2 regions of the Streptomyces sp. NPDC006393 genome follow, and region 1 is predicted to be linked to the other one. Evidence: riboswitches for the same ligand, from Rfam matches in the RefSeq annotation. Region 1 holds a riboswitch; the other holds the start of a gene.
The links. Region 1 has a riboswitch for cyclic di-AMP ahead of ABZ484_RS13100 (M23 family metallopeptidase). Riboswitches for the same ligand answer to the same signal wherever they lie in the genome.
Positions count from the first base shown of each region.

Region 2: another riboswitch for cyclic di-AMP. It lies ahead of ABZ484_RS27045 (transglycosylase family protein); the one in region 1 lies ahead of ABZ484_RS13100 (M23 family metallopeptidase).

Region 1 is NZ_JBEXZD010000023.1:55,811-59,010, forward strand. It holds gene ABZ484_RS13090 (dihydrofolate reductase family protein) at 99-1,277, shown strand; tRNA gene ABZ484_RS13095 (tRNA-Met) at 1,353-1,426, shown strand; cyclic di-AMP (ydaO/yuaA leader) riboswitch at 1,784-1,941, shown strand; gene ABZ484_RS13100 (M23 family metallopeptidase) at 1,953-3,005, shown strand; gene ABZ484_RS13105 (aldo/keto reductase) at 3,102-3,200, shown strand, end outside.
Region 2 is NZ_JBEXZD010000079.1:24,835-28,034, reverse strand. It holds gene ABZ484_RS27050 (transglycosylase family protein) at 1-769, shown strand, start outside; cyclic di-AMP (ydaO/yuaA leader) riboswitch at 952-1,117, shown strand; gene ABZ484_RS27045 (transglycosylase family protein) at 1,122-1,829, shown strand; gene eno (phosphopyruvate hydratase) at 2,148-3,200, shown strand, end outside.

The DNA of each region.
Region 1 (3,200 bases):
GGTCGTAGGTGACTGCCCGTCCCCGAGTCGGTCGTGTGAGAGTGCCGGTCTCCGAGTCGGTCGTGTGAGACTGCCGGTCTCCGAGAGAGAGTGCGCCGATGCCCCTTCCGTACGTGCTGTTGTCCGCCGCCGTCTCCCTGGACGGCTACCTGGACGACACCGGCCCCGATCGCCTCCTGCTGTCCAGCCCCGCCGACTTCGACCGGGTCGACGAGGTACGGGCGTCGGTCGACGCGATCCTGGTCGGGGCCGGCACCCTGCGTGCCGACAACCCGCGGCTGCTGGTCAACTCGCCCGAGCGGCGTGCCGCCCGAGTCGCCGCCGGGCAGCCGGAGTACCCGCTGAAGGTCACGGTCAGCGCCTCCGGAGAGCTGGACCCGGACGCACGCTTCTGGCACACGGGCGGGGAGAAGATCGTCTACACGACCGACAAGGGCGCCCAGCGGCTGCGCGAGGCCGGCGTCGCCGCCCGAGCCGCCCATGCCGTCGACATCGTGGCCCTGGGGGACGTGCTCGACTGGCGGCTGCTGCTGGAACACCTGCACGACGTGCGCGGGGTGCGCCGGCTGATGGTCGAGGGCGGCGGGACGGTGCACACCCAGCTGCTCCAGCGGCAGCTGGCCGACGAGGTGCAGCTCGTCCTGGCCCCGCTGTTCGTCGGGGACCCGCGGGCGCCTCGGTTGTTCGGCCCCGGCGCGTACCAGGGCGGGCGGCTGCGGCTGGTGGAGACGCGGGCCATCGGGGACGTCGTCCTCATGCGCTACGAGCCGACCGCGCCCGGCACCGGGGCCGAGGCCGCTCCCGCGGACCGGCACTGGCTCAGGATCGCGTGCGAGCTGGCGGCACAGTGCCCGCCGTCGCGGACCGCGTTCAGCGTGGGCGCGGTCGTGGTCGCCGCCGACGGCACCGAGCTCGCCCGGGGTCACTCGCGGGAGGGCGGCGATCCGGTCGTGCACGCGGAGGAGGCGGCGCTGGCCAAGGTCGATCCGGTGGATCCGCGGCTGCCGGACGCCACGGTGTACAGCAGCCTGGAACCGTGCGCCCGACGCGCCTCCCGGCCGCGCCCGTGCGCCCGGCTGATTCTGGACGCGGGGGTACGACGGGTGGTCACGGCCTGGCGGGAACCGGACACGTTCGTCGAGGCCGCCAACGGGGCCGCGGTGCTCCTGGGCGCGGGGGCGGACGTCGTCGTACTGCCCGAGTTCGAGGGCCCGGCCCAGGAGCCCAACCGGCACCTGGGAGGCGAGGCCCTGACCAGGGCGGAGGAGAGGCGCTGACGAGGGCCGGACGAAGGGCCGGGCAAAGGGGTGCGCGAGCGGCCCCGTGGATGGCGTACACTGGTGTCATACCGACGCGGGGTGGAGCAGCTCGGTAGCTCGCTGGGCTCATAACCCAGAGGTCGCAGGTTCAAATCCTGTCCCCGCTACTGAAGGCTCAGGGCCGGAATCCGATCATGGATTCCGGCCCTGAGTGTTTTCACCCGCGCGCGTTTCCGGCCCCGGATTCCTCGGGGAGTCCGCGTCGATCGCGTATGCGTCGCGTCACGTCGACGACCATCACACCGAGTGAGCGGACGATGCCCCTCCGCATAACATCTGAGACACCATCAAAATCTGTGTGACTCCTGTGGCGCAGGCGACTCGCCCGTTTTTCTATGCTCCTGGGCCAAAAGTCCTGGCCAAAAAGGTTTAAGGATCAAGCCGGACGGCTTGGAATCGAGCCCTCGCGTCTATTAACGTTCGATAACGCAGCGCGGTCGTCCCAGCCGTCACAAAGGCGGCTCCGTGCGCACGCGCCGAATCCCGCGAGGGAACCGGGGAACCACCAACTTGGGGTGAATCGGGCGTCATCCACCGTGACGGCACGGCTGGTTGACGCGCGTAGGAGACCTTCCCGCTCCGAACCCGTCAGCTAACCCGGTAGGCGAGACGGAAGGAAAGGAGCACGCCCGAGTGGCGTCCAACCGGCCCGCACCAGAAGCCCCGTTCGTGCCGAACCAGCGCACCGAGACCTTCGGATACGGCGGTCGGCGGCCCGACGAGGGCCCCTGGGAGGAGTGGAACCCCACCGAGGAGTCCCTCCGCCCGGTGCGCGGTCGGCACCGCGTGGCCAAGCAGCGCGGCGGCGGGCTCGCCCGCAGCTCCACCGTGCTCGGCGTGGGCGTCATAGCCGCCGTCGGCGCGGGCGGCATGGCCAGCGCCAACACCGGCAAGCCACCGGTCTCCATCTCGCTGCCCGACCTGCCCTCCGTGGAGTCCCTGCCCGCCGTGGGCGCCCTGTTCCACGACTCGGCCCACGACGCCCCCCAGGGCTCCGCGACCGCGCTCAGCGACGTCGGCGTGAGCTCCGCCGAGACCGGACAGGGCACCTCGGACGCGGGCGAGGCCCTGCGCAACCGCATCATGGCCCAGGCCGAGCAGCAGCAGGTCCAGGTCGAGGCCAAGGCCCAGCAGGCCGCCGAGGCCGCCGCCGTCGAGCAGGCCAAGGAGGCCGCCGCCAAGGCGCAGAAGGAGGCCGAGGCCAAGGCCGCCGCCGCGAAGCAGAAGGCGGAGGAGGAGGCCAGGAAGAAGGCCGAGGCGGAGCGGCTGGCGGCGCTGGCCAAGCAGTACACGCTGCCGACCTCCTCGTACACCATCACCTCCACCTTCGGGCAGGCCGGCTCCATGTGGTCCTCCGGCTACCACACCGGCCTCGACTTCGCCGCGCCCACCGGCACCCTGATCAAGGCGATCCACAGCGGCACCGTCACCGAGGCCGGCTGGGCCGGGTCCTACGGATACCGCACGGTCCTCACCCTCGACGACGGCACCGAGCTGTGGTTCTGCCACCAGTCGTCGATCAGCGTCTCGGTCGGTCAGAAGGTGAACACGGGCGACGTCATCGGCCGCGTGGGCGCCACCGGCAACGTCACCGGCCCCCACCTGCACCTGGAGGTCCACCCCGGCGGCCAGGCCACCGGCATCGACCCGATGGCGTGGCTGCGGGAGAAGGGCCTCAACCCCTGAGAGGCCCCTGGCCCCGAACTCCGTTTACGTGATCTTTGCGGTCCGGTCCGGCGAGGCGCGGAATGAGCCTTTCCGGCCCGGCCGTTGATGATCTACATGATTTCTCAACGCAAGCTCGGCTCGTCCGACCTCGAGGTCTTCCCGCTCGCCCTCGGCGGCAACGTCTTCGGCTGGACCGCCGACCAGACGCAGTCC
Region 2 (3,200 bases), on a different contig from region 1:
GCTCACCAAGGACTCCGGTGCCGCGAGGGTCGACACGGGTCTGGGCGACGGCTCGTCCTCGGAGTCCGGTTCCTCCGGCTCCTCCGATACGTCCGACTCGTCGCGTGCGTCGGGATCGTCGGGATCGGGTGACGCGTCCGGCTCGTCCGAATCGTCCGGTGTGGGCGACCCCGGACTCGATGACTCGTCGCGGGATGCCGGCAACCCGGGTTTCTCCGGATCCGCTTCGGATTCCGGCTCCGGTTCCGAATCCTCCTCTTCGGGTGATTCGTCCTCCGAATCCCCCGCGAATCCGTCCGATTCGCCCTCGAAGTCCGCCGAGAAGGGCGGCGCTCCCGACTCCGGCGCGACGCCCGGATCGGGTGCGGAGGGTGTCGCGACGCCCGAGGCGTCGCCTTCGACGGCCCCCAACCGTGACGACTCGGACAACTCCGGGCAGAGTGTCGGCTCTTCGGCCCTCGTCGACACCGGGGCCCTGGGCACCGGCCGGCACCGCGGCGGCAGCGCCGCCGAGGACTCGGCCGGGAGCCCGGCGACGGCCGGCGGCGGCCGTCACGCCTCCCGGGACGGCGACGGCACGCACACCGCCTCCGTCGACTCCTACACCGTCCGCGCCGGCGACTCGCTCGCCTCCATCGCCGACTCCCTTGACGTCCACGGCGGGTGGCACGCGCTCTACGACGCCAACGAGGCGGCCATCGGGTCCGACCCGAATCACATCGTCGCCGGTCAGAGCCTGGATGTCCCGGTCGAAAACGCCCAGAACTAGCGGGAGTTCACGTCACGCTTCGCGCCGAATGTCCCATTCGGTGAAAGTGTGGGATGAGTCTCAGAAGCCCTGATCGTCTTTGAAATCCGCTCGATCACGTGTCTACGGTCATGACCGCTCGCCACCGCGAGCCCCGGCTGCCGCAACGCCGAATCCTGCCAGCGGCCGTACGGGAACAGTCGTCGCGTCGAGCGCCGTAGGCAGGAGCGGGGGACCCAAGGTAAGTGCCGCACCGGACAGTTCGCCGGAGCGGCTCGGGGTGAAGCCGTGCCTCCCCAGGGGCACGGCCGGGCAACTCAACCGGCCCGAACCCGACAGCTCACCTCGCAGGCGTCGGTGAGGGGATCCATCCATGCTGTTTTCCGGCAAGGGCAAGCACCGTCGTTCCTCCAAGGCCACCCGCGCCATCGCACTCGCCGGTGTCGCCGGCGCCGCCGTCGCCGGCCCGCTGATGGCGGCCGGCAACGCCTCCGCCGCCACCGCCTCCGAGTGGGACGCGGTCGCCCAGTGCGAGTCCGGCGGGAACTGGTCCATCAACACGGGCAACGGCTTCTACGGCGGCCTCCAGTTCACCACCTCCACGTGGGCCGCGTACGGCGGCACCGCCTACGCCCCGCGCGCCGACCTGGCCACCAAGGCGCAGCAGATAGCCGTCGCCGAGAAGGTCCTGGCGGGTCAGGGCAAGGGTGCCTGGCCGGTGTGCGGCAAGGGTCTGTCGAGCACCCCGTACAGCGGTGCCGCGGCCTCCACCGGCAGCACGACGAAGAGCACCACGACCAAGAGCACGACGACCAAGAGCACCGCCACCCGCTCCACCGAGCAGCAGGCGGCCAACCGCTCCGCCACGCGTCCGGCCCCGAAGAAGACCGTCACCACCCCGACCGGCAAGAAGGTCGAGAAGGGCGACGGCGAGTACAAGGTGGTCTCCGGCGACACGCTCAGCTCCATCGCCGCCGAGCACCACGTCAAGGGCGGCTGGGAGAAGCTGTTCCAGCTGAACAAGGACATCGTCGAGGACGCGAACCTCATCTACCCCGGCCAGCAGCTGCACCTGAAGTAAGCAGGGGGCGGCGCGGGCCGCAAGCCGCAGGCCCGCCCCCCCGGTCCCGCGGGCTTCCCGTCCCGCGGGCCCCGTCCCCACGGACTCCCCGCCCCGGCGCGTGTTCCCCCGTACGCGCCGGGGCGGGGGCTTTTCTTCACCGGGCGTTCCTCTCGTCTTTCCGCATCTCCGCCCCGCCCCTTTGTTCCGAGCGGGAACAATGTGTACCGTCACCCTGTCCACGGGACGGTCGGTCGGTCGGCCGGGGCCCCGGGACGGTTAGGCTCTAGTCGCAAGGCTCACAAGCCCCGCACTTTCAGCGTCACATCCACGAAGGAGATGCTCGTGCCGTCCATCGACGTCGTCGTAGCCCGGGAAATCCTGGACTCCCGAGGCAACCCCACGGTCGAGGTCGAGGTCGGCCTCGACGACGGCAGCACGGGTCGTGCCGCCGTCCCGTCCGGCGCCTCGACGGGCGCCTTCGAGGCCATCGAGCTGCGCGACGGGGACCCCAACCGCTACCAGGGCAAGGGTGTCGAGAAGGCCGTCCTCGCCGTCATCGAGCAGATCGGCCCGGAGCTGGTCGGCTACGACGCCACCGAGCAGCGCCTGATCGACCAGGCGATGTTCGACCTGGACGCCACCGACAACAAGGGCTCCCTCGGCGCCAACGCCATCCTCGGCGTCTCCCTCGCCGTCGCCCACGCCGCCTCCGAGGCCAGCGACCTGCCCCTCTTCCGCTACCTGGGCGGCCCGAACGCGCACCTGCTGCCGGTGCCGATGATGAACATCCTGAACGGCGGCTCGCACGCCGACTCCAACGTGGACATCCAGGAGTTCATGATCGCCCCGATCGGTGCGGAGTCCTTCTCCGAGGCCCTGCGCTGGGGCACCGAGGTCTACCACACGCTGAAGAAGGTCCTGAAGACCAAGGGCCTGTCCACCGGCCTCGGCGACGAGGGCGGCTTCGCCCCGAACCTCGGCTCCAACCGCGAGGCCCTCGACCTCATCCTCGAGGCCGTCAAGCAGGCCGGGTACGTCCCCGGTGAGCAGATCGCCCTGGCGCTCGACGTCGCCGCCTCCGAGTTCTACAAGGACGGCAAGTACCTCTTCGAGGGCAAGGAGCGCTCCGCCGCCGAGATGACGGAGTACTACGAGGAGCTCGTCGCGGCCTACCCGCTCGTCTCCATCGAGGACCCGCTGTTCGAGGACGACTGGGCCGGCTGGAAGGTCATCACCGACAAGCTCGGCGACAAGGTCCAGCTGGTCGGCGACGACCTGTTCGTCACCAACCCCGAGCGCCTGGCCCGCGGCATCGAGGAGGGCACCGCCAACGCCCTGCTGGTCAAGGTGAACCAGATCGGCTCGCTGACCGAGACCCTGGACGCCGTC